DNA from 3 places in the Streptomyces sp. NPDC020884 genome. Region 3 is predicted to be linked to each of the others. Evidence: riboswitches for the same ligand, from Rfam matches in the RefSeq annotation. Region 3 holds a riboswitch; each other region holds the start of a gene.

Region 1 (10,034 bases), on a different contig from region 3:
GATGCGCTGATCGCTGTTCTCCCTGATCGCCACGGCCGTCCTCGCCCTCACGGCCACCGTCGTGCACGACGCCACCGAGGAACAGCCCGGCCTCATCCCGCTGACCTGCCCCGAGCTCATCCGCCTGCTACGAGTCCTCGTACTGCCCCGACCCGCCCACGAGCGTGACCACGTCCTGCACTGGACCGCCTGGAGACGTCACCACCAAGCCGTCGCGACCGCCTGCCACCAGCAACGACATCGCCGTCACGACCAGCCGTGATCAAGAACTACAGCTGCCGTGACTCACCCTAAATAGCCGAAGGTCAACTGAGTGAGGAGTCTCAAAGATGGCATGGGCACGGGCCTTAGCCAGGCTGCGGATACAGTTAGGCGTGGCCCGGGAGGACTGCCTCAGCGGTCCTTTGTATCTGGTCCTGGCGGGTTGTGGAATGCGTGTCCGTTGAGGAGGGCCGTGCCGGAGGCGATGGCCCGCATGTCGTCGGCCAGGCGGGGCTCGTCGTAGCGAGTCATGATCTGTGCCAGGCTCTCCACGAGGTTCGCACGCTGATCCTTGTCGAGCCGTCCGACGAAGGTCTGCAGGAGGCGGGCGGCCTGGACCCAGGCGTTGTCGGGCGCGTGATCGGTGATCTGCTGTGCTAGCTGGTTGATGGCCTCGACAGTGTCTTTACCCGTTGCCTCGGGGTGATTCGCGAGCCAGTAGGCCAGCGTCAGGGTCGGGGTGGCAGCCAGGGTCTGGTGGAGTTCTTCCGCCTCCTGCTGGCGCCGTCGGCGCGACTGCTTGTTCAGCGCCTCCTCGTGCAACCGTCGCTCCAGGGCGGTGGCTGCGGCGAGGTCCTCGGCGGTGACGGTCAGTTCGGCGCGAGCCCACAGCAGGCGGACCGGGATGTCGTCGAGGTCGGCTTCGGCGCCCAGGCGGCTGTTGATGTGGGCCTGCGCGGCCTGGTGTTCGCCCAGTGGGTAGCGGGTGGCGGTGGAGCGGGCGGTTTCTAGGGCGTGGTAGGTGGCGGCCGCGCACGGATCGTGGTGGAGGCGGGCGGCGGGTGTCTCCTGCCACTGGCCGCTCAGTTCGGCGTGGAAGCGGTATCCGGGGGTGATGCTGGCCAGCAGATGGCTGCCGGTGAGCTGGCCGGCGCGCGGTGCCGGCCAGCCGGTTCGGCCACGGATGCCGCGCATGGCCGTCCGCAGGCGGAGGTGCGGCGGGGTCCTGGGCCATGAGTCGGTTCAGGATCCCTCCGATCGGCCGCCCCCAGGCCCTCCCGGCGGTCGACCGGATCGTCCGTGTCCCCGGCCGCCCCCGGCCGCGAGCTATCCACGCCCGGAAGGTCAGCTCGGGCGGGGCTCATTCGACATCGGGACTCGTCGGTGAGCACCCGCCAGAGCTGGCCGATGCGGAGCTTCCCACCTTCGGCAAACGGCGGCTCGGCGGTCAGCCGGCCGACTCCGGCGCCTGGTTCTGCAGAACCCAGTCACGCTTCAGCGACTTCGTCCGGGACCGGCTCCCGGCATCCGGGCGGCAGATGGCTCTACCATCACCTGACTGGCAGTCAGGAAAGTCAGCAAGAGGTCAGCATCGGTCCGATTGAACCCTGACACACAAGCTCAAACGCGAGACTCGACGCGCCCCCTCTCGAATCCAGTAGACCCCCGAGCACCCAGCACCAAAACGGAGTGCGGATCGGGGCCCAGCATGGCGGTCGCCAGTGGAAGCACGACCAGACCGTCTATAGGTTTCCGCAGGTCAGCGCACTCGCCCACGTGGCTTCAGCGGGGTCGTGGGCAGTTCCGGGGCGGGTAGGCGGGCACCGTCGTAGCCCCGCACCTCGCCGAACCGCGAGCCCTTCTCCCAGTCGTTTCGCGCCTGTACGATCTCCTCACCGGATCGGGCGATGAAGTTCCAGAACATCACGAGCTCCTCCTCGAACGGCTCGCCGCCCAGGAGCATCAGCCCCGTGTCCGAGACGGCGCGCAGCGGCAGTTCGGTGCGGCCGCAGCCGAGGTAGAGCATCGAGCCGGGCAGCACGGGGACGCCGTCGACCTCGGCTTCGCCCGACATCGACAGGACCGCGTACTCGAAGTCGGGGTTCAGGGGCAGCCGGGCCTCCGAACCACCGGCCAGGGCCACGTCGGCGCCGACGATCGGGGTGTACGCGGTGCCGGGCGAGGCCGCCCCGTCCAGTTCGCCCATGATGACGGTGGCGGCCAGGCCGGGGGCGGTGACGACGGGCAGCTCCGTGTGGTGCTGGAAGTGCGGTTCGACGTTGCGGTGCGCTTCCGGGAGGGCCACCCAGAGCTGCGCTCCGTGCAGCAGCCGGGCGTGTTCCTTCGGGCTCTCCTCGGAGTGGCTGATGGCCCGCCCCGAGGTCATCAGGGCCAGTTCGCGGGGGCGTACCGTCTGCAGGCTGCCGAGGCTGTCCCGGTGGAGGACCTCCCCGTCGTGGAGCCAGCTGACGGTCTGCAGGCCCATGTGGGGGTGCGGCGGGACCTGCATTCCGGGCTCGTCGGCGATGTCGTCGGGTCCGTAGTGGTCGACGAAGGCCCAGGCGCCGACCATGCGCCGGCCGAGGTTGGGCAGCAGGCGGCGGACTTCGGTGCCGGCGCCGAGCTGGACGCGGCGGGGGGCGAGAAGCTCGCGGACGGGCTCGGCGACGACGAAGCCGCGTCCTCCGCAGACGGAGGGCGTGGCCTGGCGATCGAGATTGCTCATGGCGCTCAACCTATTCCCGCAGGGGCGTGGAGCACCGGGTCCCACGCCAGAACTTTAGTGGAATGTTCAACCATTGTGCGGTGTTGTCACGGCTGAACGTACGGCGGGGCGGCCCGGAGGCGGTCGCCCCACACGAAGGAGGACACGTGAGCGAGACCTACTACGAGTTCGGCACCGCCGCCGACCGGTGGGACCGGGCGCAGATGTTCTTCGAGGCCAAGGAGTACCTGACGGCCGCGCGGATCCTGGGCGGCCTCGTCGAGGAGGTGCCGGAGCAGGTCGCGCCGCGCCTGCTGCTGGCCCGCTCCTACTACCACTCCGCCCGGCTGGGAAAGGCCGAGGAGGAGCTGCGGGCCGTCCTGGAGCTCGACCCGGTGGAGAGTTACGCGCGCCTGATGCTGGGCCGGACGCTGGAGCGCCAGGGGCGAAGCGCCGACGCCGCGCCGCACCTGCGGATGGCCGCCGCTCTCACCGGCGAACCCGGCGCCACGGCCACCCCCTCCTGAGCTGCCGCCTCACGGCACCCGCCGGCCGGGCCCGCACCCTTGGGTGCGGGCCCGGTCTCCTTTACCCGCAGTGACGGGCATCGGACAATGGGTTCTCCAGGACAAAGGGGTGGGAGATGCACGGATCCAGGAGTGCCGCATTACGCCGGGCTCGGTCAGCCGCACTCATCGGGCTGGCGGTGGCGGCTTCGGCCGGCTGCTCCGGCGATGGCGGCGACGGGAGGAACGGGGAAGCGGCGGAGCCGGGCGCCCGCCCGCCGGGGGTCCACAGCTGGACCAGCACGCCGTGCGACCTCCTCACGGGCGCACCGCCCGCCGAGGGCTTCACCCTCGGCAGTGCCACCGACTCCGCCCCCTCCGACGCCCAGGAGGACATCGGTGAGAACGGTGCGCGGCCGCTCTACCGGCAGACCGGCTGCCTCGCCGACCTGAAGGCCCCGGACGGCACGTTCTGGAAGCTCAGCACCACGGCCTCGGTGTACGAGGAGACCGAGGCCGCCCGCCGTGCGTACCGCGTCAAGGAGGACCTCGACCGCGCACACGGACGCGGGCCGGAGAAGGTGCACGACAGCGCCTACGCGATACCGGCCGACGAACAGGGCCGCCCCGGCCGCACCCTCCTCCTGCGGAACGGCGACCTCGTGCTCACGGTGTCGGCGTACGCACCGCACGGGAGCACGGAGCACGACGTACAGAAAGACCTCGATCGGCTCGTCGAGAACGCGGCCCGGCGCACGGAGGACGGCCTGCGCGATGACGACGCCTCCCCCGCCGACCCCTGAACCTCACGCCGCGAGCCCCGATGCCCTCAGCGCTCAGCCCTCAGCCCCTTGAGCCCTCACGCCGCGAGCGACGCCCGATGGGCTGCCCCGGTGCTCCGGATCAGGCGTCCGGGCGGGCGTTCGCCACCCGGTCGAGCCACTCCTTCATCAGCGCCGCCTCGGCCGTACTCAGCCCCGCCCCGCGCTCCTGTCGCAGCAGGGCGCTCAACCGGGCCGCCGCCGTGGGGACTTCGGCGTCCGGCGGCACGCTCGGCGACCCGTCCGGCGTGAGCACCGTCGCGTACAGCGCGTCGCGCACCCGGCGGGACACCTCGATGTCGTCGAACGTCGCCGGGCGGGACACAAGCATCAGCGCCACCCCCACGTTGGCCGACATGATCATCTGGGCGGCCAGCTCGGGTGCGACACGTATCCGGCCCTGCGCCGCGGCCCGTTCGAGATCCCCGGTCAGAATCCGGTGGGACTCCAGCGCCGCGGCGGGCGGCGTGCGCATCGCCGGCGAATTCATCAACCGGTAGAGGTTGCGGTTGTCGAGGGCGAAGGCAACGTGGCTGTCCCACCCCCGGTGCAGGTCCTCCACGGCGTCCGACGTCTCGCCGCGCCCCCTCTTCGTCGCCAGGTACTTCTCGAAGCCATGGTCGACGACGGCCGACAGCAGGCCTTCCTTGTCACCGAAGTGGCGGTAGAGGGCCGGGGCGCCCACCTTCGCCGCCTCGCACACGGCGCGCGTGGAGATGTCGCCGTCGGGCGATTCCCTGACCAGCCCGGCGGCCACTTCCAGGATGCGTGTCCGTGTACTCGTGCTCACCGGACGGACGCTATCAAGCGGCACGGCGGCGCTCAGACGATGCCACCGTTGGCGCGCAGCACCTGGCCGTTGACCCAGCGGGCCGGGCCGGCGAGGAAGGAGACCACCTCGGCTATGTCCTGCGGAGTCCCCAGCCGCTCCAGCGGCGGCTGGGCGGCCATCCGGGCGATGGTCGCGTCGTCCTTGCCGTCGAGGAAGAGAGCGGTGGCCGTCGGCCCCGGCGCCACGGCGTTGACGGTGATGTCCCGGCCGCGCAGCTCGCGGGCGAGGATCAGGGTCATGGCCTCGACGGCGCCCTTGGTCGCGGCGTACGCGCTGTAGCCGGGCAGGGCCAGCGACAGCACCGAGCTGGAGAAGTTGATGATGGCCCCGCCCGCGCGCAGCCGCCGCGCGGCCTGTTGGTCGACGACGAAGGTGCCGCGGATATTGGTGCGGTGCATCCGGTCCAGCGTGTCGAGTTCGAGCTCGGCCAGCGGGGCGAGCGCCATGACTCCCGCCGCGTGCACCACCACGTCTATGCCGCCGAACGCCGCCTCGGCGGCATCGAAGAGTGCCGCGACCGCCACCTCGTCGGCCACGTCCGCCTGGTGCGCGAAGGCCTCGCCGCCCGCGGCGGTGATGGCGGCGACGGCGGCCTCCGCCTCGGTCCGGTTGCCCGCGTAGTTGACGACGACGGCGAAGCCGTCGGCGGCCAGCCGCTCCGCGCTCTCGCGGCCGATGCCCCGGGATCCCCCGGTGACCACGGCCACCCGTCGGGGGGTGTCACCGGTGCGGGGGGACTGCTCGGTCGATGTCGATGCGGACTGTTCGGTCATGACATGCACTCCTGGCGACAGGGGGTCGCGGCGACTCCGTGAAACCCGACATCAACAACGCTAACATGATGTGGTTAGCATCGCTACCCCAAAACGTAGCGATGCTAGTGAGCACTGCTACCCGACTTTCGTCATCCCCTCACCTGCACAGACGCAGAGACGCCTGAACCCCGCCGGATGCGTCCCGGCGGGGTTCAGTCATCTGTGTCTGTGCGTCTGTGCGTCTGTGCGTCTGTGCGTCTGTGCGTCTGTGCAGATGGTGCGTGGGCGCGGGCGCGGGCCTTCGGGACCGGCTCAGTTCACCGCACTCGCGGCACGGGGCGTCCCGGCACGGGCGGCAGGCGTCAGATGCCGTTCGGTGAGGTAGCCGAAGATCAGGCCGAAGGCGCTCCACAGCGTCGCCTGGACCGCCAGCGTCGAGAGCCGGAACTCCCACAGCAGGCCGGCCGGGAAGTCCTTGCCCACCTCGTCGAAGGACGGCAGGAAGGCGTAGGCGAGGCCGATCAGCAGGACGAAGCCGGCGGCGGCCGCGATGGTCGCGTTCCAGTTGCCCAGCCGTGGTGCGAGCCGCCTGCCGATGATGACGGCGGCGACGGCGAGCAGCACGCTGAGGGCGACCATGAGGAAGAACAGAGTGGTGCGCTTGCCGATGGTGTCGGGATTGCCGACGGCAGGCGGGTTGGCCGGGTACTTCAGGAACGGCACGACGTAGACCGTGAGCAGGGCGGCGCCCGCGATCAGCGCGGCCGTGGCCCGGGGGCCGAAGTCGCCGATGCGGCCCAGCGCGTAGCAGAACACCAGGGCGGCGATCCCGCCCACGGCGACGCCGAAGACCAAAACGCCGGTGGCGAGTCCGCCGGTGGCCTGCATGGTGCGGCTGACCAGCTCCTCACCGCCGCCGTGGTCGTGGCTGTGGGCCTCTTCGAGGGCGATGGCCGCGTCCACCTGGGACTCACCGAGGAAATAGGCGACGGCGAGCGCGAGCGCTCCCGCGATCAGGCCCGCGAGCATGCCGCGCACGAGCAGAGCTCTGACAGATATGGAGTTCACGATGGTTCCCTGATTTCTCTTGCTTCCCGTGTCCGCTGATTGCCTGGCCCCTGAGGCGCCTCGGGCGCCTCGGGAACCTCAGTGGCAGGGGAAACCGAGCAGGTGACGGCCGTCGTGGACCCACTCGTGGACGCCTTCGCCCGAGATGAGCGCGGTGGCGCCCTGTTCGGCGCCGACGAAGTACAGCAGGACGAGCATGAGAATGCCGAAGAAGACCGCCCAAGGGGCTAGGGCCTTCGCCGAGATCGGGGTGATCGCAGACGCTTCCGTTGCGGGAGCGGCGGACTGTGCCACGGCGGACCTCCTGTGGGAACACGCGTCCCTGTTGTGGTGCCTCGGACGAAGGTGCCGGGTCTGACTTCCCCGCACAGGTGCGGGTTCACAGTGGCGCGACCGTGCCGGATTCTCACCGGGCTTCCGTCACACCTTCGTCATGGTCGACGTGACCATACCGCCTGTACTCAGCCGCCGCCATGGTCCAATCTGCGGAGCCGCAGAGCACGGATCCCTTGGGACGAAAGGGCTGTGGGGCCCATGGTGAGCGAGTTAAGGCAGGGACATGACAGCACGGGTGATGTTGATCTCACCGGCGATGAACGCGGGCCTGCGGGAGGCCCGTTTCGACGGCGACGCTCCTTTGGACCGGTCCGGCCGGGAGCGCGCGCGGGCGGCGGCCGACGCGGTGCCGAGACGCGACCTCGTACTCTGCGGCCCCTCCGTGCGGTGCCGCGAGACCAGCGAGGCACTCGGCCTGGCGGCACGGGCCGAACCGGCCCTGGCCGGCTGGGACCTGGCGCGCTGGGCGGGCCGCCGTCTCGACGACGTGGCCGCCGCCGAACCCGAGCAGGTGGCCGCCTGGCTCGGCGACCCCTCGGCGGCTCCGCACGGCGGCGAGTCGCTGCGGGACCTGGTCGGGAGGGTCGGCGGATGGCTGGACTCCCTGGGCGGACCGGACGCACCCGGTGCGAGCTCCCTGGCCGTGGCCGAGGTCGCCGTCGTCCGGGCGGCGGTCGTCCACGGACTGCGGCTGCCCGCGGAGGCGTTCTGGCGGCTGGACGTCGCCCCGCTGACGCTGACCGAACTCAGCGGGCGGGCTGGCCGGTGGAACGTGGGGCTGGGCCGCCCGCTGACCGCTCCCCCGGCCGGCTGAACATCAGGACGTGCCGCTCGCCCGCCAGTCGGGCCGGACCAGCACGGCGGTGGCGACGATGCCGTCCTCGATCCGCCAACTCCCGTGAAGCGTCGTCGGCAGGGCCGGGTCCGTGAGCAGCAGACGGGCGGTGAAGGTGCCCGCGGCGGTGCGATCCACGGACCCGGTTCCCTCTCCCGCAGCAGCAGCAGCCGCCGCCGAAGGAGAAGGAGAAGAGGGAGGAGGAGAGAGGGGAGCAGGAACAGCGGGCGCATGCGTCCGCTGGAAGGTCAGCTCCGCCTGGGTGAAGTCGAGTTCGAGGCCGGTCACCGGATACCAGGCCTTGAAGACGCTCTCCTTGGCACTGAACAGGACACGGTCCCAGTGGATTTCGTCCGCGCCTTCAGGAAGAGCCGGGCCGATCCGCTCGCGCTCGGCGGGCAGCGTCACCAACTCCCGTACGCCGGTGGGGAGCGGGGCGTGCGGTTCCGCGTCGATGCCGAGCGACAGCACGTCCGTCGCACGGGCCAGCGCCGCCGCCCGGTACCCGTCGCAGTGGGTGAGACTGCCGACGATTCCCTCGGGCCACAGCGGCCTGCCCCGATAGCCGTGGAGCACGGCCACGGGCGGCAGTCCGAGTCCGGCCATCGCGCGCCGGGCGCAGGCGCGGGCCGTCGCGAAGTCGTTTCTTCGTTTGGCCACGCTCTTGGCGATCAGTGCCTCCTCCTCGGGGAAGAGGGGTGCGTCCGGGACGCTCTCGGCGCGGGTGGCCGCGCAGGAGACGTCGGCGGGCAGCAGCCGCTCGATCACGAGGAGCCTCCGGGGGTACGCCGCCGTGCGGACGGTTCGGCGCCGGTCCCGGCCGGTGGGGCGGGTGCGCCCTCGTAGGGAAGGATCTGCCGCAGCAGGCCGCGCGGGTGTCCCCTCTCGCGCCATTCCCTGGGGTAGCCGATGGAGACCTCCTCGAAGCGCACCCCGTCGTACCAGGTCGTACGGGGGATGTGGAGGTGGCCGTAGACGACGGCGGTGACGTTGAAGCGGCGGTGCCAGTCGGCGGTCAGTTCGGTGCCGCACCACTGCGCGAACTCCGGGTACCACATCACCGACGTGGGCTCCCGGACGAGCGGCCAGTGCCCGACGAGGACGAGGGGTATCTCGGGGTCGTGCTCCTCGAGCCGGCGTACGGTCGTGGCGACCCGGTCACGGCACCAGTCGTCCCGGGTCGGATAGGGGTCCGGATGGAGGAGGTACTCGTCGTTGCAGACGATGCCGGACTTGTGCGCGACGGCGAGCGACTCCTCCTTCGTGTGCGTTCCCGGGGCGCGGAAGGTGTAGTCGTACAGGAGGAAGAGCGGCGCGATCGCCACCGGTCCTTCGGGGCCCGGCCAGAGCGGGAAGGGGTCTTCCGGAGTCGTCACTCCGAGGTCCCGGCACAGCTCGACGAGGTGGTCGTAGCGGGCCTGGCCGCGCAGTTGGACCGGATCCTTCGCCACAGTCCACAACTCGTGGTTGCCGGGGGTCCAGATCACATGGGCGAAGCGTTCCGCGAGGAGTGCGAGCGCCCACCGGATGTCCTCGGGGCGCTCCGCCACATCGCCCGCGACGATCAGCCAGTCCGCGTCGGACGTCGGGTGCAGGGACTCCACGATCGGCCGGTTGTCGCTCACCGCCGCGTGCAGGTCGCTCACGGCCAGCAGGCGGCCCGTGCCCGGCTTTCGGGGCCCGTCGCCGGGGGACGGAACGGCGGCGGGAGCACCGTGCGGTGCGGAGTCGCTCGAAGGAGTCATGGGCAGCTGATTCCCGATCTGTGGGCAGTCGTCCGGCTCCGTCCGCACGGTGGGGAGCCTCTGGGTACGTAGCCTCTCACGCTCCCCGCGCGGCTCCCCCGGGGTTTCGGATGGCGGACGCGTCGCCGGAGCAGAGCTGCCTCCGGCCGGGGCGTGTCGTCAGCCGCCTTCCGCCCGGCGGGAGTTCAGCTCGTTCACCGCGCCGAGCGCGTCGCCGACCGTCGTGTAGTCGACGGCGATGAAGTTGACCGGGCTGCCACGCTCCGCCTCGCAGGCCCCGGTCCGCTCCAGGAGATGGTCGCGGGCGTTGACGCGGCCCGCGTCCAGCCGGCTGCCGCCCGCGTTCGTGATGAAGTGGTTGAGCAGGAAGAGCTGTTTCCCGGTGCCGCCCCGGTGGGGCGCGCACGTCATGTCGGAGGGGCTCCGAAAGGCGAACGGGGTCTCCATCCC
Region 2 (10,034 bases), on a different contig from region 3:
CCCGCGATCGTGTCGACCGTCCGGTCGGAGGTCTCCAGCAGATGCTGGGCCAGCAGCACCCGCTGCCGCAGCAGCCAGCGGTACGGCGTGGTCCCGGTCTCCTGCTGGAACCGCCGGGCGAAGGTGCGCGGCGACATGTGCGCCTGCGCGGCCAGCTGCTCCACGCTCATCTCCTGGTCGAGGTGCTGGTCCATCCACGCCAGCGTCGAGCCGACCGTGTCGCAGGCGTTCCGGGGCAGCGGGCGGCTGATGTACTGCGCCTGGCCGCCGTCCCGGTGGGGCGGCACCACCATGCGCCGGGCGAGGGTGTTGGCCGCGTCCTGGCCGTACTCCTGCCGGATCAGGTGCAGACAGGCGTCGATCCCGGCGGCGGTGCCCGCCGAACTGATCACCGCGCCCTCGTCCACGTACAGCACATCCGGCTCGACGATGGCCTTCGGGTAGCGCCGGGACAGCTCCGCCGCGTGCCGCCAGTGGGTGGTGCAGCGGCGGCCGTCCAGCAGCCCGGCCGCGCCGAGGACGTACGCCCCCGAACAGACGCTCAGCACCCGCGAGCCGCGCTCCACGGCCCGGCGCAGCGCGTCGAGGAGCTCCTCGGGGTAGTCCCGCTCCATGAAGTTGCTGCCCGCCGGCACGGCGATGAGGTCGGCCTCCTCCAGCCGCTCCAGGCCGTGCGGCGTGGTGATGGTGAAGCCCGCGTGGGTGTTGAGGACGGGGCCCTCGGCGGAGACCACCGCGAAATCGTGCACGGGCAGCCCCTCCTCGCTGCGGTCGAGTCCGAACACCTCGCACAGGACGCCGAGTTCGAAGGGGTGGACCTCGTCGAGGAGGAGGGCGGCGACATTGGTCAGCATGGACCCAGTGTGGCAGTTATTTGATGCCCCATGGCAGTCCTGCCACTGATGAATTTCGTTCCGGCGGTCCAGAGTAGAGGCATGAACACATTCCTGAACTACCTGGTCGTAGCGGCACTTTTCGCCCTCGTCCTCGCGCCCGTGGCCCTCGGCGTCGCCCGCGAACGCCGTATCGACCGCCAGCTGCGGGTGGCGGAACGGGGGCGGCGGGCGGCCGGGCCCCCGGAAACGGAAAGCGCCGCGCAACCGGTCACGGCCGCGCGGCGCCCCTACCTCGGCAGTTGGGCGAGGGTCTAGAAGTCGTCGTCGAACCCGACCGAGCCCTCCACGGCCACCTGGTAGGCGGACGGGCGGCGCTCGAAGAAGTTCGTCAGCTCCTGGACGCCCTGGAGCTCCATGAAGGAGAACGGGTTCTCCGAGCCGTACACCGTCGGGAAGCCGAGGCGGGCGAGCCGCTGGTCGGCGACGCACTCCAGGTACTGGCGCATCGACTCGGTGTTCATGCCCGGCAGGCCCTCGCCGCACAGGTCGCGGCCGAACTGCAGCTCCGCCTCGACCGCTTCCTTCAGCATGTCGGTGACCTGCTGCTGGAGCGCGTCGTCGAAGAGCTCCGGCTCCTCCTTGCGGACGGTGTCCACGACCTCGAACGCGAAGTTCATGTGCATCGTCTCGTCACGGAACACCCAGTTGGTGCCCGTGGCGAGACCGTGCAGCAGACCGCGCGAGCGGAACCAGTACACGTACGCGAAGGCGCCGTAGAAGAACAGCCCCTCGATGCAGGCCGCGAAGCAGATCAGGTTCAGCAGGAAGCGGCGGCGGTCGGCCTTCGACTCCAGCTGGTCGATCTTCTCGACCGAGTCCATCCACTTGAAGCAGAACTGGGCCTTCTCGCGGATCGAGGGGATCTCCTCGACCGCGTCGAACGCCGCCGCCCGGTCGTCCGGGTCGGGCAGATAGGTGTCCAGCAGCGTCAGATAGAACTGGACGTGCACGGCCTCCTCGAAGAGCTGCCGCGACAGGTACAGCCGCGCCTCGGGGGAGTTGATGTGCTTGTACAGCGTCAGCACGAGGTTGTTGGAGACGATCGAGTCACCGGTCGCGAAGAACGCCACCAGCCGGCCGATCATGTGCTGCTCGCCCGGCGACAGCTTGGCGAGGTCGGAGACGTCCGAGTGGAGGTCGACCTCCTCGACGGTCCAGGTGTTCTTGATCGCGTCCCGGTAGCGCTCGTAGAAGTCCGGGTAGCGCATGGGACGCAGGGTCAGTTCGAAGCCCGGGTCGAGCAGGTTCTTGGTGTCGTCGGTGCTCATTACTGGCAGGCCTCGCAGGACTCGGGGTTTTCGAGGGAGCAGGCGATGGCCTCCGCGTCGGGAGCCGAAGCCTGCTGTACGGGAATGGGGGCGGCGGCCGCCGCCTGTCCGGACGCGGCACGGGCGATCCGGGTCGCCGGGCGCGAACGCAGGTAGTACGTCGTCTTCAGCCCCTGCTTCCAGGCGTACGCGTACATCGAGGAGAGCTTGCCGATCGTCGGCGTCTCCAGGAACAGGTTCAGCGACTGGCTCTGGTCGAGGAACGGCGTACGGGCCGCCGCCATGTCGATCAGGCCGCGCTGCGGGATCTCCCACGCGGTGCGGTACAGCGCCCGCACGTCCTCGGGGATCCAGGCGAAGCCCTGCACCGAGCCGCTCGCCTCGCGCAGCGCCTCGCGGGTGCGGGCGTCCCACACGCCGAGCTTCTTCAGCTCGTCCACCAGGTAGGCGTTGACCTGGAGGAACTCACCGCTGAGCGTCTCGCGCTTGAACAGGTTGGAGACCTGCGGCTCGATGCACTCGTACACCCCGGCGATCGAGGCGATCGTGGCGGTCGGCGCGATGGCCAGCAGCAGCGAGTTGCGCATGCCGGTCTGCGCGACCCGGGCGCGCAGGGCGTCCCAGCGCTCCGGCCAGTTCAGCTCGGTGTCGTAGTGGTCGGGGTGCAGCACACCGCGCGCCGCCCGGGTCTCGGACCAGGCGGGCAGCGGGCCGGAGCGCTCGGCGAGGTCGCAGGACGCCTCGTACGCGGCCAGCATGATCCGCTCGGAGATCTTCGTGGAGAGCGCGCGGGCCTGCGGCGAGTCGAACGGCAGGCGCAGCTGGAAGAAGACGTCCTGGAGGCCCATCGCGCCCAGGCCCACCGGCCGCCAGCGGGAGTTGGAGCGCCCGGCCTGCTCGGTCGGGTAGAAGTTGATGTCGACGACCCGGTCCAGGAAGGTCACGGCGGTCCGCACGGTGGCGTCCAGGCGCTCCCAGTCGATCGAGCCGTCGGCCACGAACGCGCCGAGGTTGACCGAACCCAGGTTGCAGACGGCCGTCTCGCCGTCGTCGGTGACCTCGAGGATCTCCGTGCACAGGTTCGAGGAGTGAACGACCCGGCCCGGCTCGGCCGTCTGGTTGGCGGTCCGGTTGGAGGCGTCCTTGAACGTCATCCAGCCCTGGCCGGTCTGCGCGAGGGTCCGCATCATCCGGCCGTACAGCTCACGCGCCGGAATCGTCCTGCGGGCCAGGCCCTTGGCCTCGGCCGCGCGGTAGGCCGCGTCGAACGCGTCGCCCCACAGGTCGACCAGCTCGGGCACCTCGGCGGGGGAGAAGAGCGACCACTCGGTGTCCGCGTCGACCCGGCGCATGAACTCGTCCGGGATCCAGTGCGCCAGGTTCAGGTTGTGCGTACGCCGCTGGTCCTCACCGGTGTTGTCGCGGAGCTCCAGGAACTCCTCGATGTCCGCGTGCCAGGTCTCCAGGTAGACCGCCGCCGCGCCCTTGCGGCGGCCGCCCTGGTTCACCGCCGCGACGGAGGCGTCCAGCGTCTTGAGGAACGGCACGATGCCGTTGGAGTGCCCGTTGGTGCCCCGGATCAGCGAACCCCGGGCACGGATGCGGGAGTACGACAGACCGATGCCGCCCGCGTGCTTGGAGAGCCGCGCCACCTGGTGGTAGCGGTCGTAGATCGAGTCCAGCTCGTCCTTCGGTGAGTCCAGCAGGTAGCAGGAGGACATCTGCGGGTGCCGGGTGCCGGAGTTGAAGAGCGTGGGGGAGGAGGGGAGGTAGTCCAGCCGGCTCATCAGCCCGTACAGCGCGGCGACCTCGTCCAGCGCCCGCACCGAGTCGTCCTCGGCGAGGCCGGCGGCCACGCGCAGCATGAAGTGCTGCGGGGTCTCGATGACCTGGCGGGTGATCGGGTGGCGCAGCAGGTAGCGGCTGTGCAGCGTACGCAGACCGAAGTAGCCGAAGCGGTCGTCGGCGCCGTCCGCCAGCGCCCGCTCGACGAGCTCGTCCAGCGCCTTGGCGTGCGACTCCACGAACGCGGCGGTGCGGTCGGCGATCAGGCCCTCGCGGTGCCCGACGGCGACCGAGGCGGCGAAGGACGTCGCGCCCTGCCCCGCGGCCTCGTCCGCGATCGTGCGGGTCAACAGCCGGGCGGCGAGCCGGGAGTACGCCGGGTCCTCGGAGATCAGCCCGGCGGCGGCCTCGGTGGCCAGCGAGCGCAGCTCGGCCTCGTCGGAACGGGCGTTGCGCCCGCGCAGCGCGGCGGCGGCGACCCGTCCGGGGTCGGTGTCGGGAAGATCGACGGTGAGGTCGGTCAGGGTCCGCAGCAAAGCGGTCCCGGGTCCGTCGTTCGTGCCTGCTCCGGACGTGGTGGAGGCAGCGGATTCGGTGGCTGAAACCGGATCGGCGGGCGCGATGGTCACTGGGCTTTCCCTCGCTCGGCAGGGGCCGGCAGAAGGCGGGGGAGCCGGGCAGCGCGAAACCCGGGGCAGGGCAGCACAACTGACGGCGTCCACCGGCCTGTCCGCGAGGCCCGGACGTCTGGCGTCCGGTTCGGTCGAGCCGGACGCGCTGTCGACAGGTCTTCGGACTTGTAGGTGCGCAAAAGCGCACCGATCACACCGTTGCGGGACAGTTCCGGATTCGCACCGGATTCCCCTGCGGCGACAGCGAGGTCGAGCATACATGTGGGGGCCGCCAGATGATGCGGCCCCCACATGTTGTGTCGCGACGATTCACTACGCCCCTCGAAGGACCGCCCCCAGCTCCAGCCGGAAGGTCATGAGACGCAGGCCCGGCACCGGTTCCCAGTCCCGTTCGGGGGTCCGCAGAAAGCCGAGCCGACGGTAGATCCTATGGGCTCCGAGCATGGCCGGCTGCGTCGACAGCACCAGCGCCCGCACCCCGTGGGCGGACCGGGCGCGCTCGACGCACGCCCGCACGAGGGCCTCTCCGACGCCCCGCCCGCGCCCCTCGCGGGCCACGGCCAGCATCCGGAATTCGGCCTCGTCCGGACCGGCGATGTCGCGCCACGGGGTGCCCGGTGCGGCATACGTCACACCGCCGAGCACCGCCCCGTGCGCGTCGAGCGCGACGAGGACCTCGGCCTCGGCCGCGCGCTGTCCGACCGCCCGCAGCTTGAGCAGATACGGGTCCTGCGGGCCGTCCAGCAGATTCTCGCCGAGATACGCCTCGGCGATGATCTCGCCGAGGACGGCGTACTCGCCGGGCTCCGCCACCCTGATCGTCAGATCCATCAGCCACTCGCTCCCACGTCGTTGTTGGGGGCTCCGTCGCCCACCGGCGGCAGGTCGCCGCGCTCGACCGGCTGCCGCCCGGAGGCCTCCCCGGCCGGTGGCAGCACCTGGTCCAGCTCGTGGTCGTCGGCGCGGTGGGCGAGCAGCGAGGCCGACCGCAGCGTCGCCCGGTCCACGTCCCGGAGCGTGCCGCTCACCGTGACCACGAGTCCTGCCTGCTCCCGGGCGTACGCGTGGCCCGACGCCGTGGCGCGGTACCACTGTCCGCCCTGCCGCTCGCAGGTCACCACGGGCTCCTGGCCGCCGGCGGGCGCGGGATGCTCCGTACAGTCGGCCACGGCGTGCGGGCGGCGCTCCACCGACAGTTGGATCCGCCCGCCCTCGGGCGTGGTGTAGACGCTGCCGAACCCGTCGTCGCCGATCACCCCGACCGACTGGCGCGCCAGCGTGTAGCCCGCGGCCTCGGTCACCCACACATGCTCCACGACGGTCTGCAGGGCCCCCGCCCGCGCCTCCAACTCCGCCCGGTCGGGGGCCGGAGCGGCGGAGGTGCTCCGGCCCGCCGTCACCGCGCCGGGCGCCCGCTCCGTGCCGCATCCCGTCGCCGCCAGGGCCAGAGCCGTCGTCACGGCCGGCAGCACGGCCCGGAGCGGCCGGAATCTCGGTGTCATGGGCACATCCTTTCGTACGGCGAAGGCTCCGCGCACCGCGCAAAGCGGCCGGGCCGCCGCCCGCTCCGCCGAGGGAGGGACGACGGCCCGGGTCAGGGCGTCCGGCGGGTCAGTGACCGCCCGGAGCACCCGCCGTGGCCGGCGGGAGCTCCGTCTTGACGCCCGGGTCGCCGGCGTCCGCCGTGTAGTCGGAGGGCGAGGTCTCGTCGATCCCCACCGGGGCCTTCAGCGCGTTCAGGACGAACGTGAGGACGATGACGACCACCAGGTTCAGCACGAACGCGGTCAGACCGATGTAGCCGATCTCACCGATGCCCGGGATCTCCTTGGAGGACCCGCCGAAGTGCTTCTGCGTCGGGCTCGCCACGCCGTACGCGGCGATCGTCCCGTACAGCATGCCGACCGCCCAGCCGGCTATGAGCGCCCAGCGGTGGAACCACCGGGTGAACAGGCCGCCGACCAGGGCGGGCATCGTCTGGAGGATCCAGATCCCGCCGAGCAGCTGGAAGTTGATCGCGACCGTCTTGTCCATCGTCAGGACGAACGCCAGCGCCCCGACCTTCACCAGCAGCGACACCAGCTTGGAGACCTTGGTCTCCTGGGCGGGTGTGGCGTCCGGTTTGAGGAAGTCCTTGTAGATGTTCCGGGTGAAGAGGTTCGCCGCGGCGATCGACATGATCGCGGCGGGCACCAGCGCGCCGATGCCGATCGCGGCGAACGCCACACCGGCGAACCAGTCCGGGAACATGTTCTCGAAGAGCTGCGGAATGGCCAACTGGCCGTTGTCCACCTTGATCCCGGCGGCGATGGCCATGAAGCCGAGCAGCGCCAGCAGACCCAGCATCAGCGAGTACAGCGGCAGGATCGTGGTGTTGCGCCGGATCACCTCACGGCTGCGGCTGGACAGCGTCGCCGTGATGGAGTGCGGATACATGAACAGCGCCAGCGCCGAGCCCAGTGCCAGGGTGGCGTAACCCCACTGCCCCATCTCGCCCGGGATCAGCGAGCCGCGCGGCTGCCCGGTCTTCGGGTTCTCCTGGGCGAACGCCTCGCCCGCCTTGGAGAAGATCTCGTCGAAGCCGCCGAGCTGGATCGGGATGTAGATGATGGCGACCGCGATGACCAGGTAGATCAGCCCGTCCTTGACGAACGCGATCAGCGCCGGCGCCCGCAGCCCGGAGGAGTAGGTGTACGCGGCCAGCACCGCGAAGGCGATCAGGATCGGCAGGTCCTTGATGAACCAGTGCGTGTTCTCGCCGCCGCCGACGCCCATCACGTCCAGCACCGCCTGGATGCCGACGAGCTGCAGGGCTATGTAGGGCATGGTGGCGAGGATGCCGGTGACGGCGACCGCCAGCGACAGCCCCTTCGACCCGAACCGGCCGCGGACGAAGTCCGAGGTGGTGATGTACCCGTGCTTGTGCGACACGGACCACAGCCGGGGCAGGAAGGTGAAGATCAGCGGGTAGACCAGGATCGTGTACGGCACGGCGAAGAACCCGGCCGCGCCCGCCGCGTAGATCGCCGCCGGGACGGCGACGAAGGTGTACGCGGTGTAGAGGTCGCCGCCGAGCAGGAACCAGGTGACCCAGGTGCCGAACGACCGGCCGCCCAGGCCCCATTCGTCGAGGGTCGCCTCGTTGTCGGCCCTGCGCCAGCGCGCGGCCATGAAGCCCATGACCGTGACGGCCACGAAGAAGAAGATGAAGACGGCGAGTGCGACGCCGTTCACGCCGTCGTTCATGCGGAAGCCCCCGCCTTGCGGGCGCGCTGGTCACGCTGCCACAGCTTGTACGCGATCATCGTCAGCGCGGTCGAGATGACCACCCAGAGCATCTGGTACCAGTAGAAGAACGGGATGCCGATGAACTTCGGCTCGATCCGGGCGTACGAACTCACCCAGAGCATCGCGACGAACGGCGCGACGAGACAGATCCCGATGACCACTCTCGCGGGTGTGACCGTGGGTGGTTTTGCCTCTGTGTCTTCCGGCATGTGGTGACTCCGTCCCCTCGCTGATCACCGGTGCAATGGGCAGGAAATCTAAGGGACACGTCCGCCCAGCGTCACCCCCTGTCCGCATTGCGGTCCGGCAACGGTGATGTATCGCAACGGGACACGGGTGCGGCGCCGGGTCGGTTCACCCAGCCGAAAACGGGCGGTGGCCCGGGGATGTCGTCCCCGGGCCACCGCCCTGTGCGTACCGCGTCGTCGCTCCCGGCGCCGGGAGCGCGCTCAGGCCGGACTCAGTCCGTCGGCCGTTTCAGGCGGGCCACGAACTTGTAGCGGTCGCCCCGGTACACCGAGCGCACCCACTCCACCGGTTCGCCCTGGCCGTCCACCGAATGGCGGGACAGCATGAGCATCGGCAGACCCACGTCGGTGCCCAGCAGCCCCGCCTCGCGCGGGGTGGCGAGCGAGGTCTCGATGGTCTCCTCCGCCTCGGCGAGACGGACGTCGTACACCTCGGCGAGCGCGGTGTAGAGCGAGGTGTACTTCACCAGCGAACGGCGCAGCGCCGGGAAGCGTTTGGCCGAAAGATGGGTGGTCTCGATCGCCATCGGCTCCCCGCTGGCGAGCCGCAGCCGCTCGATGCGCAGCACCCGGCCGCCCGTCGAGATGTCCAGCAGACCGGCGAGCGTGTCGTCCGCCGTGACATAGCCGATGTCCAGCAGTTGGGACGTGGGCTCGAGGCCCTGGGCCCGCATGTCCTCGGTGTACGAGGTGAGCTGGAGGGCCTGGGAGACCTTCGGCTTGGCGACGAAGGTGCCCTTGCCCTGGATGCGTTCGAGGCGGCCCTCGACGACCAGTTCCTGGAGCGCCTGGCGCACGGTGGTGCGCGAGGTGTCGAACTCGGCGGCCAGGGTGCGTTCGGGCGGCACCGGGGTGCCGGGCGGCAAGGTGTCCGTCATGTCGAGGAGATGCCGCTTGAGCCGGTAGTACTTCGGTACGCGCGCCGTGCGCGTACCGGCACCGGTCTCGCTCCCCGTACTGCCCCCGTCGGCACCCATGGCCCGCCTTCCCGACTGCTGCGTTGCTGCCGTCACCGGCTCCTCCGTCTGTCGCGGCTCACATGGTGGCACGGTCCGGTCACGGGTCGTCGCCCTCCCTTAGGTGTCGGTCCTATAACGGACGCGAGTGCACTTCTTATACACCCTTGACACCCCTAAAGGTCTAGGCCAAGCTCCCGGTACTGGTCTAAACCATTAAAGACCAGGTCCAGCCCCAGCAGAACTCGTCGAATGACTTCGCGGTGGGTGGGGTTGCAGCATCCCTGAGGAGGGTTTGACGTGAAGCGCAAGCTCATCGCGGCTATCGGTGTCGCGGGCATGTTGGTTTCGGTCGCGGCGTGTGGTTCCGACGACAAGCAGTCGTCCGCGGACCCCAAGGACCGCAAGGAAAACCTGACCGTCTGGCTCATGGGCGAGGCTCAGTCCACCTGGCCCGAACTGGTCAAGGACGTCAATGCCGAGTTCAACAAGAAGTACCCCGGTGTCACCGTCAAGGTTCAGTACCAGCAGTGGGCCGACAAGGTCAAGAAGCTGGACACCTCCCTCGGTGGCGACAAATTCCCGGACGTCGTGGAACTCGGCAATACCGAGACCATGCAGTACATCCTCAATGGTGCGCTCGGAGAAATCGACCCCAAGAAGTACGAGAACTCGGACACCTGGATCAAGGGTCTGAAGGACACGTGCTCCTTCGAAGGCAAGACCTACTGCGTTCCTTACTACGCCAGCGCCCGCCTGGCCGTGTACAACAAGGACATGCTGAAGGCCGGCACCGGCAGTGACGCCCTCCCGCAGACCGAGGACGAGTTCCTCGCCGCGATGGACAAGGTGGACGCCGAGCTCGGCAAGAAGGACAAGCGCGCCTCCTCGCTCTACTTCCCCGGCCGCTACTGGTACGCCGCGATGTCCTACGTCGCCGCCTTCGGTGGCCAGATAGCCG
Region 3 (10,034 bases):
GAGCGCACCCCGTACCCGGACGGCAGGTCCCAGCCCACCTCCACATCGGCGAGCATGTACTCCTCCGGGAACGCGCCGCCCTCGAACGAGAGCCCCAGTCCCTTGCGGACCAGGCTGTGCGCCCCGTCGCACCCCACCAGGAACCGGGACCGCACCTCCGCCTCGCCACCGGACGCCGTCGACAGCCGGCTCGTCACCCCGTCGGCGTCCTGGGCGAACGACACCAGCTCGGTGGAGCGCTCGATCGCCGTGCCGAAGCGCCCGAGGAACTCCTCCAGGACGCGTTCGGTCTCGTACTGCGGCAGCGCCGCGAAGCCGTACGGCACCTCCGGCGGCAGCACCAGCTCGATCCGCCCCTGCTCCACGCCGTTCAGGTACGTCAGCTGCCCGCGCATCGGGACCGCCGCGTCCAGCACGTCCCGCACCAGGCCCATCCGGTCGAAGAGCTCCAGGGTGCGGGGCTGGAGGCCCACCGCCTTCGCGAACGGCAGCCGGGCCGGGAGCCGGTCCACGATCCGGCAGGAGACCCCCGCCCGCCGCAGCTCCGCGGCGAGCGTCAGGCCGACCGGGCCGGCGCCCGCGATCATCACGTCCGTCGCCTCGCTGCGCACCACCGGTGTCTCCCGCCATGAGCCCCCACGGGCGGATGCCCTGGGCTCATCGTCGCGCGGCGGGCGGCTTCCGGCACCCCGGGAGCGGCCCGCGCCGGCGCGGTGCGGCGGTCCGCCTACGGCACCCGGGCCGTCCACTGCGGCGTACCGAACTTGGTGCGTACGAGCTCCTCGGCGCGCGCCAGCTCGGTGTCCGTCACGCTGCCCGCGGTGAGCCCGTGGCGCCTGCGGAAGGAGTCGATCATCCGTTCGATGACGACCTGGCGGGGCAGCCCGGTCTGCCGCCGCAGCGGGTCGACGCGCTTCTTCGCGGACCGGGTGCCCTTGTCGGACATCTTCTCCTTGCCGATCCGCAGGACCTCCAGCATCTTGTCCGCGTCGATGTCGTACGCCATGGTCACGTGGTGCAGCACCGCCCCCGGCCCGCCGTCCGGGCCGACCATCCGCTTCTGCGCGGCCCCGGCGATCTTGCCGACCTCGGTGGCGATGTCGTTGAGCGGCTGGTACCAGGCCTTGATCCCCATGTCGGCGAGGGCTTCGAGGACCCAGTCGTCCAGATAGGCGTAGCTGTCGGCGAACGACAGCCCGGAGACCAGGGACTGCGGAACGGCCAGCGAGTAGGTGATGGTGGAGCTCGGCTCGGCGAACATCGCGCCACCGCCGGAGATCCGGCGGACGACGTCCACGCCGTGCCGCTCGACACCCGCCGGGTCCACCTCGTTGCGCAGCGACTGGAAGCTGCCGATGATCACGGCGGGGGAGTCCCACTCCCAGACCCGCAGCGTCGGCGGCCGCAGCCCCGCCGCGACCTCCGCGGTGATCACCTCGTCCAGCGCCATGTGCAGCGCCGGCGACTGCGGGGCCTCGTGGATCAGCTGCCAGTCGTAGTCGCTCCACTCGGTCGCCTGCGCGAGGGCCCGGCGCACGGCGACGGCGACGCCCTCCGCGCTCAGCCCGAGCATCACCGTGGAGTCGGGCAGCGCCGCCTCGACGCGGGCCGCGAGGCCCGCCGTGTCGGTGGTGGCCGGGGCGCCCTCCAGCGCCGCGTCGATCGCCAGGATCGCCTCGTCCGGTTCGAGGAAGAAGTCCCCGGCCACCCGGACGTTCCGCAGCGCCCCGCCCGCCACCTCCAGGTCCACCACGACCAGCTTGCCGCCGGGAACCTTGTACTCACCGTGCACAGCGCCGCCTCCAGCTCCGGGTGGCCCGGCTCGGAGATGAGCCGGACACACCCGTGCATAACGCGCGGGGAAGGGCGAATCATCCCCGGCCCCCAGGAGATCAGCGGTGTGTGAACTCCGCCGGCCGCTTCTCGGTGAACGCCTTCATGCCCTCCTTCTGGTCGTCCGTCGCGAACACCGCGTGGAACAGGCGGCGTTCGAAGCGGACGCCCTCGGCGAGCGTCGTCTCGAAGGCCCGGTTCACCGCCTCCTTCGCCATCATCGCGACGGGCGCCGACATGCCGGAGACCGTCCCCGCGACCGCGAGCGCCTCCGTCAGCAGATCCGCGTCCGGCACGATCCGGGAGACGAGGCCGGCCCGCTCCGCCTCCTGGGCGTCCATGGTCCGGCCGGTGAGGCAGAGGTCCATCGCCTTGGCCTTGCCGACCGCCCGGGTGAGCCGCTGGGATCCGCCGATGCCCGGGATCACGCCGAGCCGGATCTCCGGCTGCCCGAAGACGGCCGTGTCCGACGCGATGACCAGGTCGCACAGCATCGCCAACTCGCAGCCGCCGCCCAGGGCGTAGCCCCGTACGGCGGCGATCGTGGGCGTGCGCAGCTGACCGAGCCGGTCCCAGGCGGTGAACCAGTCGCTGAGGTACATGTCCATGTAGCTCCGCGGCTGCATCTCCTTGATGTCCGCCCCGGCCGCGAACGCCTTCGCCCCGCTGCCGGTGATGACGATGCAGCCGACGTCCGGGTCGCGGTCCAGCGCCTCCGTGGCCTCGACGGTCTCCCGCATGACGTCCAGGCTCAGCGCGTTGAGCGCCTTGGGCCGGTTCAGGGTGAGCAGGGCGGTACGGCCCCGGCGCTCGACCAGGATGGTTCCGTACAGCCCCGGGGTGGACGTGCTCTCGCTGCTTTCGCTCTGCCCGCTCATGGGGTGGCGCCCTTCTCTGTGTCGGTGGTGTGCGCCGAGGCCGCCCGGATGGCCCGGACGATCCCGGAGAAGTCCTGGTCCGCCCCCGCGCCCTCGGCGAACCGTGCGTACAACTCGGCTGCTCGCAGGCCCAGTTCGGCGTCGACTCCGCCCGCGCGGACCGCGTTGGCGGCCAGCTGGAGGTCCTTGGCCATCAGCGGGGCGGCGAACCCGGGGCGGTAGTCGCGGTTGGCCGGGCTGGCCGGGACCGGACCGGGGACCGGGCAGTTGACGGTGAGCGCCCAGCACTGACCGGAGGCGGCCGACGCCACGTCGTACAGCGCCTGGTCGGACAGGCCGAGGCTCTCCGCGAGCACGAACGCCTCGCTGACGGCGATCATCGAGACGCCGAGGATCATGTTGTTGCAGATCTTCGCCGCCTGCCCGGCTCCGGCCGCCCCGCAGTGCACGGCCTTCCTCCCCATCACGGACAGCAGCGGCTCGGCCTGCGCGAACGCGGCCTCCTCGCCCCCGGCCATGAAGGTCAGCGTGCCAGCCTCGGCCCCCACCACCCCGCCGGACACCGGGGCGTCCAGCGAAGGGTGGCCGGCCGCCGCCGCTGCCGCGTGGGCGGCGCGGGAGTCGGCCACGTCGATGGTCGAGCAGTCGACGAACAGAGTGCCGGGACGGGCGGCGGCGAGCAGGCCCTCCGGCCCGTACAGGGACAGGACGTGGCGGCCCGCGGGCAGCATCGTGATCACCACATCGGCCACCGAGGCGGCGTCGGCGGCGGACCGCGCCCGCTCGACCCCGCTCGCCACGGCGGCCGACAGGCAGGCTTCGACCAGATCGTGGCCGAGCACCCGGTGTCCGGCCCTGACGAGGCCCGCGGCCATCGGGCCGCCCATGTGGCCCAGTCCGATGAAGGCGACGGTCGTGGTCACCAGGGCACCTCCTGCGGTGAGTCGGATGCGGCGAGGGACAGTTCCTCGCCGCCGGTCGGTGCGAAGTACCGGGCCACGTCCGCGTCCGTGACCTCGACGAGCGTGCCGGGCGACCACCGGGGTGCGCGGTCCTTGTCGATCACCTGGGCGCGGATGCCCTCCACCAGGTCGGGGGAGGACAGGGCCGCGTACGAGACGCGGTACTCCTGCTCCAGCACCCTTTCCAGCGGGCCCAGTTCGCGGGCCCGGCGCAGTGCGGCGAGGGTGACCTTCAGCGCGGTCGGCGAGCGGCCGAGGATCGTGGCCGCCGCCTCGCCCGCCGCCGGGGCGTCGGAGGCGAGCAGCCGCTCCACGATCTCCTCGACCGTGTCGGCGGCGTAACAGTGCTCGATCCAGGCGCGGTCGGCTTCCAGTGCCCCGGGGGGCGCGTCCCGGACGTGGCGGCGCAGCACCTCGGCGGGTGGTCCGGTCCGCAGTCCGGCGAGGAGGGCGGGCAGCTCCTCCTGCGGCACGAAGTGGTCGGCCAGCCCGCACAGCAGCGCGTCCCGGGCCCCCAACACCGCACCCGTCAGGGCGAGATGGGTGCCCAGCTCCCCGGGTGCGAGGGCCAGCAGATAGGTGCCCCCGACGTCCGGCACGAAGCCGATCCCGGTCTCCGGCATGGCGACCGCGGAGCGCTCGGTGACGATCCGGACGCTGCCGTGCGCCGAGACCCCGACCCCGCCGCCCATCACGATGCCGTCCATGACCGCGACGTACGGCTTGGGGTAGCGGGCGATCCGGGCGTTGAGCCGGTACTCGTCGCGCCAGAACGCGGCCGATGCCGTGCCGCCCGCGCGGGCGTCCTCGTAGATCGAGCGGATGTCGCCGCCCGCGCACAGGCCGCGCTCCCCGGCCCCGGTGATGACGACGGCCGCCACCTCGGCGTCGTGCTCCCACCGGTCCAGGGCGGCCGCGATCGTCTCCACCATCGTGTGGGTGAGGGCGTTGAGCGCCCTGGGCCGGTTCAGGGTGAGCACCCCCGTGCGTCCCTCGACGCACGCCCGCACCAGTTCCTCGGTCATCGCAGGGCTCCCGTCAGGCTCCGGGCCACCATGACGCGCATGATCTCGTTGGTCCCTTCCAGGATCTGGTGGACCCGCAGGTCCCGGACGATCTTCTCGATGCCGTACTCGGCCAGATAGCCGTAGCCGCCGTGCAGTTGGAGCGCCCGGTCGGCCACCGAGTAGCCGGTGTCCGTCGCGAAGTGCTTGGCCATCGCGCACAGCTTCGGGGCGCCGGCCACGTTCCGGTCGAGCGCCTCGGCGGCCTGCCGCACCAGCGCTCGGGCGGCGGCCAGCTCGGTCGCCATGTCGGCCAGCCGGAACTGCAGCGCCTGCGCGTCCAGCAGCCGGCCGCCGAACGCCTCCCGGCTCGCCAGATGGGCGAGGCTGCGGTCCAGGGCGCTCTGCGCACCGCCCAACGAGCAGGCGGCGATGCCGAGTCGGCCGCCGTTCAGCCCGTTCATCGCGATGCGGAAGCCGTCGCCCTCCTCGCCGAGCAGCCGGTCGGCCGGGATCCGGACCTCATCCAGCAGGACCTGCCGGGTGGGCTGGGCGTTCCACCCCATCTTCTTCTCGTTGGGCCCGAACGAGAGCCCGGGGTCGTCCCGTTCGACGAGGAACGCGGAGATCCCCCGGGGTCCGTCGTCGCCGGTGCGGGCCAGCACGATGTAGAGGTGCGCGGCGCCCGCCCCGGAGATGAACTGCTTCGTCCCGCTCAGCACGTAGTGGTCGCCGTCGCGCACTGCACGGGTGCGCAGCGCGGCGGCGTCGGACCCCGCGCCCGGCTCGGTCAGGCAGTAACTGCCCAGCCGCTCCATGGTGCAGAGCGCGGGCAGACAGCGGCTCCGCTGGTCCTCGCTGCCGTACCGGTCGATCATCCAGCCGACCATGTTGTGGATGGAGAGATAGCCCGCGATGGACGGACAGCCGGTGGCCAGGGCCTCGAAGACCAGGACGCCGTCGGAGCGGGAGAGCCCGGACCCGCCGACGTCCTCGCGTACGTAGACGCCGCCGAGGCCGAGCCGCGCCGCCCTGCGCAGCACGTCGACGGGGAAGTGCTTGTCCTGGTCCCAGGCCACGGCGTGCGGGGCCAGGTGTTCCTGGGCGAAGTCCAGGGTCGTCTCGACGACCGCGAGCTGGTCGTCGGTGAGGAGCGTGGTCACGGCACTCATCCCATGGTCGGAATCGTGAAGCTCGCGCCGTCCCGGATCCCCGAGGCGGGCCAGCGCGATGTGACGGTCTTCGTACGGGTGTAGAAGCGGATGGCGTCCGGCCCGTGCTGGTTCAGGTCCCCGAAACCGGACCGCTTCCAGCCGCCGAAGGTGTGGTACGCCACCGGCACCGGGATCGGCACGTTGACGCCGACCATGCCGGTGTCGACGCGGCGCGTGAAGTCGCGGGCGGTGTCGCCGTCGCGGGTGAAGAGCGCGACGCCGTTGCCGTACGGGTGCTCCGACGGCAGCCGCAGCGCCTCCTCGTAGTCCGCCGCACGGACCACGCAGACCACCGGGCCGAAGATCTCCTCCTGATAGATCCGCATGTCGGGCGTGACCCGGTCGAAGAGGGACGCGCCCGCGAAGAAGCCGTCCTCGTGGCCTTCCAGGGTGAAGTCCCGCCCGTCGACGACCAGTTCGGCGCCCTCCTGGACGCCGAGGTCGACATGGCCGCGGACCCGGTCCACCGCGTCGCGGCCCACCAGCGGCCCGAAGTCGGCGTCCGGGTCGTCCGAGCGGCCGATCCGCAGCTCGGCGATCCGCTCGGTGAGCCTGGCGACCAGCGCGTCGGCGGTGGCCTCGCCCACCGGCACGGCCACCGAGATCGCCATGCACCGCTCGCCCGCCGAGCCGTATCCCGCGCCGATCAGCGCGTCCACCGCCTGGTCCAGGTCGGCGTCCGGCATCACGATCATGTGGTTCTTCGCCCCGCCGAAACACTGCGCGCGCTTGCCGTGCGCGGCGGCGGTGGCGTAGATGTGGGCGGCGATCGGGGTCGAGCCGACGAAGCCGAGCGCCTTGACGCGCGGGTCCTCCAGAAGCGTGTCCACGGCCTCCTTGCCGCCGTTGACGACATTGAGCACCCCGGGCGGCAGACCCGCCTCCAGGAACAGCTCCGCCAGCCGCAGCGGCACCGAGGGGTCCCGCTCAGAGGGCTTGAGGATGAAGGCGTTTCCGCAGGCCAGAGCGGGTGCGGCCTTCCACAGGGGGATCATCGCGGGGAAGTTGAACGGAGTGATGCCCGCGACGACCCCGAGCGGGCGGCGCAGCGAGTGGACGTCGATCCCGGCCCCCGCGTTGTCGCTGAACTCGCCCTTCAGCAGATGCGGGACACCGGCGGCGAACTCCACCACGTCCAGCCCGCGCGCGATGTCGCCGTGCGCGTCGGCCACGGTCTTGCCGTGCTCGGCGGAGAGCAGCCGGGCCAGGGAGTCCCTCTCCTTCTCGACGAGCTGGAGGAAGCGCAGCAGAACCCGGGCCCGGCGCTGCGGGTTCCACTCGCCCCACGCGCTCTGCGCCTCGACGGCATCCGCGATGGCCGTGGTGGTCTGGGAGCGGTCGGCCAGCGGCACGCGGGCCTGGACCCGGCCGGTGTTGGGGTCGTGGACATCGCCGTAGACGCCCGAGGTGCCGGGCGTGTGCTTGCCGCCGATGAAATGGGTGAGTTCGCGGACCATGGAAGCCTGCTCTCGTCGGTGAGATCGTCAGGTGAGATCCGGGATGGCGCGCGGCGGCCACCGGCGCGCGGCGCACCGGTGGTTCGGTGCGCGGGCGTCGAGGGGCCTGCCGTGGTGGACGCGAAGGGCGGGGGCCGTCAGGGGGCGGGGAGAACCGCTCGCCGGGACAGGCCTGCGGGGCCGTGGGTGCGGACCGGTGCCATGCGTGTCTGCTCCATCCTCGTGGAAACACGGAACAACCCGCGGCCGGTATCCTGACTCCCGGATCAGCGCGCGTCCTCATGCCTTCCCGACGGCTGCTTCGCCGTCAGTGGCGTGTCCTGCGAGGACGAACTCCCCGGTCACAGTGGCGGGACCGCGCCGGAATCACACCGGCTTCCCTGACACCACGGGCCTTGAGGGCGCCCGGCTGCGTACCGGTCACCCCGCTGCCCCGAAGATATAGTTGGACGTCCTAGTAAGTCCACCCCGCCTCGCCCCGGACCCGATCCGCACCGCATCGCACGGGGGCCGGGCGGGGGAGTCCGTCACGGGGGCCGAGGCGCAGCGCATCGGAAGAACCACCAGGAAGAACGGCTGACATGAGCGACGCACCACGCCACCTCCTCGTCATCGGCATGGGAGCCGGCGACCCCGACCACCTGACCCTCGCCGCGGTGAAGGCCATGCGCCGGGCCGACGTCTTCTTCGTGCTCGGCAAGGGCCAGGAGAAGGAGTCCCTGACCCGGCTGCGCCGGGACATCCTCGACGAACACCTCACCGGCTCCTACCGCGTCGTGGAGGCCGAGGACCCGTGGCGGGACCGCACCCAGCAGGACGCCGGGCGCTACACCTCGGCGGTCCACGACTGGCGCCACCGCCGCGCCGACCTCTGCGAACGCCTGATCGCCGAGGAGCTCGCGCCTGGGCAGTGCGGAGCCTTCCTCGTGTGGGGCGACCCGTCGCTCTACGACAGCACGCTCGCGATCCTCGACGACATCCAAGGGCGCGGCACGGTGGAATTCAGCCATGCGGTGATCCCCGGGATCAGCAGCGTCTCCGCCCTCGCCGCCCGCCACCGCGTCACCCTGAACCGGGTCGGCCGCCCCATCCGCATCACCCCCGGCAGGCGCCTCGCCCAGGGCTTTCCCGAGGACGACGGCGACATCGTCGTGATGCTCGACGGGCATGAGACGTTCACCCATCTGACGGGCAGGGGTCTGTGGATCCACTGGGGCGCGTACCTCGGCACCCCCGACGAGATCCTGGTCTCCGGCCCGCTCGACGAGGTCGCCGGCCGGATCAGCCGACTGCGCGCGGAGGCCCGCGAACGGCACGGCTGGATCATGGACACCTACCTGCTGCGCCGGACCCCGGACGGCACGGACGACTGACGGCCCGGACGGCTGACGGCCGACAGTCGACGGTCCACGTCGAGGCGCGGACGGCGATGGCCTCCGCACCTCGTCGTCGGACCGGCAGGGTGTCAGCGCCTGATCTCGTGCGCCCTGATCACGCCGAGCCCGTGCCCCAGGCTCGGGCATTCGGCGGTCAGGTCGTCGCCCCGCACCAGGTAGTCGTACACCCGGCCGTCCGCCGGCCGCTCGGTCGCGCGATACAGCGTGCCGTTCACGGTGATCGTCCAGTCGTCGCCGTCCTGGGCCCACCCGACTGTCTTCTTCATACGGCGTTGTCCCTTTCCTCGGTCGGCTCGCCGCGGGTCGGCGGCCGTGTAGTGGGAAGAAGAACGGCTTGTGACGCTCCGTGGTTCCGCGTTCTCTACGCCATTCGGTTACAGCTGGGTCACTGCCTCCACACAGTCGAGGTCAGCGACCTGACCGGAAATCAGGAAGTGCGTGACGAACAGCAGAACGGGCGTGGAACGCCCGTGCCCGCGTCCGTGCCCGACCCGGGCCGCATGATGAGTAGACACTGTCTACTTCGCGGTGCTAGAAAATCCTCATGGAAGACGAATCCCCCTTGCGGGAACGGCTGGTGGACGTCGGCGTCGAGATGCTGGAGACCGAGGGGATCGCGGCGTTGGGGCTGCGGGAGATCGCCCGGCGGGCCGGCGTCTCGCACGGCGCCCCGCGCCGCCATTTCCCCACCCACCGCTCCCTGCTCTCCGCCGTCGCCGGGCGCGGATTCGACGCGCTGAAGGACCGGCTCGACACGGCCCTCCAGCCGGACGGCGAGCCGCGCGCGCAGCTGAGCCGCCTCGCCGACGCCTATGTCGGATTCGCCGTCGAGCACCGCCCGATGTTCGAGCTGATGTTCCGCCACGACCTGCTGGACGGCGGCGACGAGGCCGACGGGCGGCCCCGGCTGCGGGAGAAGACGCTCCCGCTGTTCGCGTCCGTCGTCGCCCTGGTCGCCCGCCACCGCCAGGACGCCGCCCGGGAATCGCCCCTCGGCCCCGGGGACGCCCCGGACGCCGTGGCCGCCGTCTTCTGGGCGAACGTCCACGGCATCGCCCAACTGTGGAGCTGGGGGAGTCTCTCCCTCACCCTCGACGCCCCCTCGCCGGGCGACGAGCACGCCCACGCGAGCCTCGCACCCCTGATCGCCCGGACCGTCGAGGCCCACCTCGGACCGGCGAACCCGTGACCGCGGCCGTCCGGCCCCGGCTCGCCCTCGCGGGCAGTGTCGCCGGGGCGATGATCGTCGCGCTCGACGGCTCCGTCCTCATCGTGGCCCAGCCCACGCT

The links. Region 3 has a riboswitch for cobalamin ahead of ACH4UK_RS19480 (CoA-acylating methylmalonate-semialdehyde dehydrogenase). Riboswitches for the same ligand answer to the same signal wherever they lie in the genome.
Region 1: linked by a shared signal. The riboswitch ahead of ACH4UK_RS35925 (CbtB-domain containing protein) and the one ahead of ACH4UK_RS19480 (CoA-acylating methylmalonate-semialdehyde dehydrogenase) in region 3 are both predicted to bind cobalamin.
Region 2: linked by a shared signal. The riboswitch ahead of ACH4UK_RS09600 (ribonucleoside-diphosphate reductase subunit alpha) and the one ahead of ACH4UK_RS19480 (CoA-acylating methylmalonate-semialdehyde dehydrogenase) in region 3 are both predicted to bind cobalamin.

Annotation. Positions count from the first base shown of each region.
Region 1 covers NZ_JBIRRY010000016.1:14,764-24,797, forward strand. Annotated here, with positions in the region: gene ACH4UK_RS35880 (IS701 family transposase) at 1-10, shown strand, start outside; gene ACH4UK_RS35885 (hypothetical protein) at 62-262, shown strand; gene ACH4UK_RS35890 (hypothetical protein) at 394-1,176, opposite strand; gene ACH4UK_RS35895 (pirin family protein) at 1,742-2,707, opposite strand; gene ACH4UK_RS35900 (tetratricopeptide repeat protein) at 2,854-3,213, shown strand; gene ACH4UK_RS35905 (hypothetical protein) at 3,393-3,995, shown strand; gene ACH4UK_RS35910 (TetR/AcrR family transcriptional regulator) at 4,096-4,803, opposite strand; gene ACH4UK_RS35915 (SDR family oxidoreductase) at 4,836-5,618, opposite strand; gene ACH4UK_RS35920 (CbtA family protein) at 5,913-6,668, opposite strand; gene ACH4UK_RS35925 (CbtB-domain containing protein) at 6,747-6,962, opposite strand; adenosylcobalamin (AdoCbl) riboswitch at 7,007-7,101, opposite strand; gene ACH4UK_RS35930 (histidine phosphatase family protein) at 7,228-7,818, shown strand; gene ACH4UK_RS35935 (4'-phosphopantetheinyl transferase) at 7,822-8,607, opposite strand; gene ACH4UK_RS35940 (metallophosphoesterase family protein) at 8,604-9,584, opposite strand; gene ACH4UK_RS35945 (hypothetical protein) at 9,744-10,034, opposite strand, start outside.
Region 2 covers NZ_JBIRRY010000002.1:638,284-648,317, reverse strand. Annotated here, with positions in the region: gene ACH4UK_RS09615 (helix-turn-helix domain-containing protein) at 1-854, opposite strand, end outside; gene ACH4UK_RS09610 (hypothetical protein) at 936-1,151, shown strand; gene ACH4UK_RS09605 (ribonucleotide-diphosphate reductase subunit beta) at 1,148-2,164, opposite strand; gene ACH4UK_RS09600 (ribonucleoside-diphosphate reductase subunit alpha) at 2,164-4,578, opposite strand; cobalamin riboswitch at 4,714-4,850, opposite strand; gene ACH4UK_RS09595 (GNAT family N-acetyltransferase) at 4,894-5,412, opposite strand; gene ACH4UK_RS09590 (hypothetical protein) at 5,412-6,083, opposite strand; gene mctP (monocarboxylate uptake permease MctP) at 6,193-7,827, opposite strand; gene ACH4UK_RS09580 (DUF3311 domain-containing protein) at 7,824-8,078, opposite strand; gene ACH4UK_RS09575 (GntR family transcriptional regulator) at 8,330-9,094, opposite strand; gene ACH4UK_RS09570 (sugar ABC transporter substrate-binding protein) at 9,374-10,034, shown strand, end outside.
Region 3 covers NZ_JBIRRY010000006.1:9,830-19,863, reverse strand. Annotated here, with positions in the region: gene ACH4UK_RS19510 (FAD-dependent monooxygenase) at 1-614, opposite strand, end outside; gene ACH4UK_RS19505 (biotin/lipoate A/B protein ligase family protein) at 728-1,792, opposite strand; gene ACH4UK_RS19500 (enoyl-CoA hydratase) at 1,893-2,711, opposite strand; gene mmsB (3-hydroxyisobutyrate dehydrogenase) at 2,708-3,634, opposite strand; gene ACH4UK_RS19490 (enoyl-CoA hydratase/isomerase family protein) at 3,631-4,698, opposite strand; gene ACH4UK_RS19485 (acyl-CoA dehydrogenase family protein) at 4,695-5,849, opposite strand; gene ACH4UK_RS19480 (CoA-acylating methylmalonate-semialdehyde dehydrogenase) at 5,846-7,348, opposite strand; cobalamin riboswitch at 7,575-7,754, opposite strand; gene cobF (precorrin-6A synthase (deacetylating)) at 7,930-8,721, shown strand; gene ACH4UK_RS19470 (hypothetical protein) at 8,814-9,011, opposite strand; gene ACH4UK_RS19465 (TetR/AcrR family transcriptional regulator) at 9,290-9,934, shown strand; gene ACH4UK_RS19460 (MFS transporter) at 9,985-10,034, shown strand, end outside.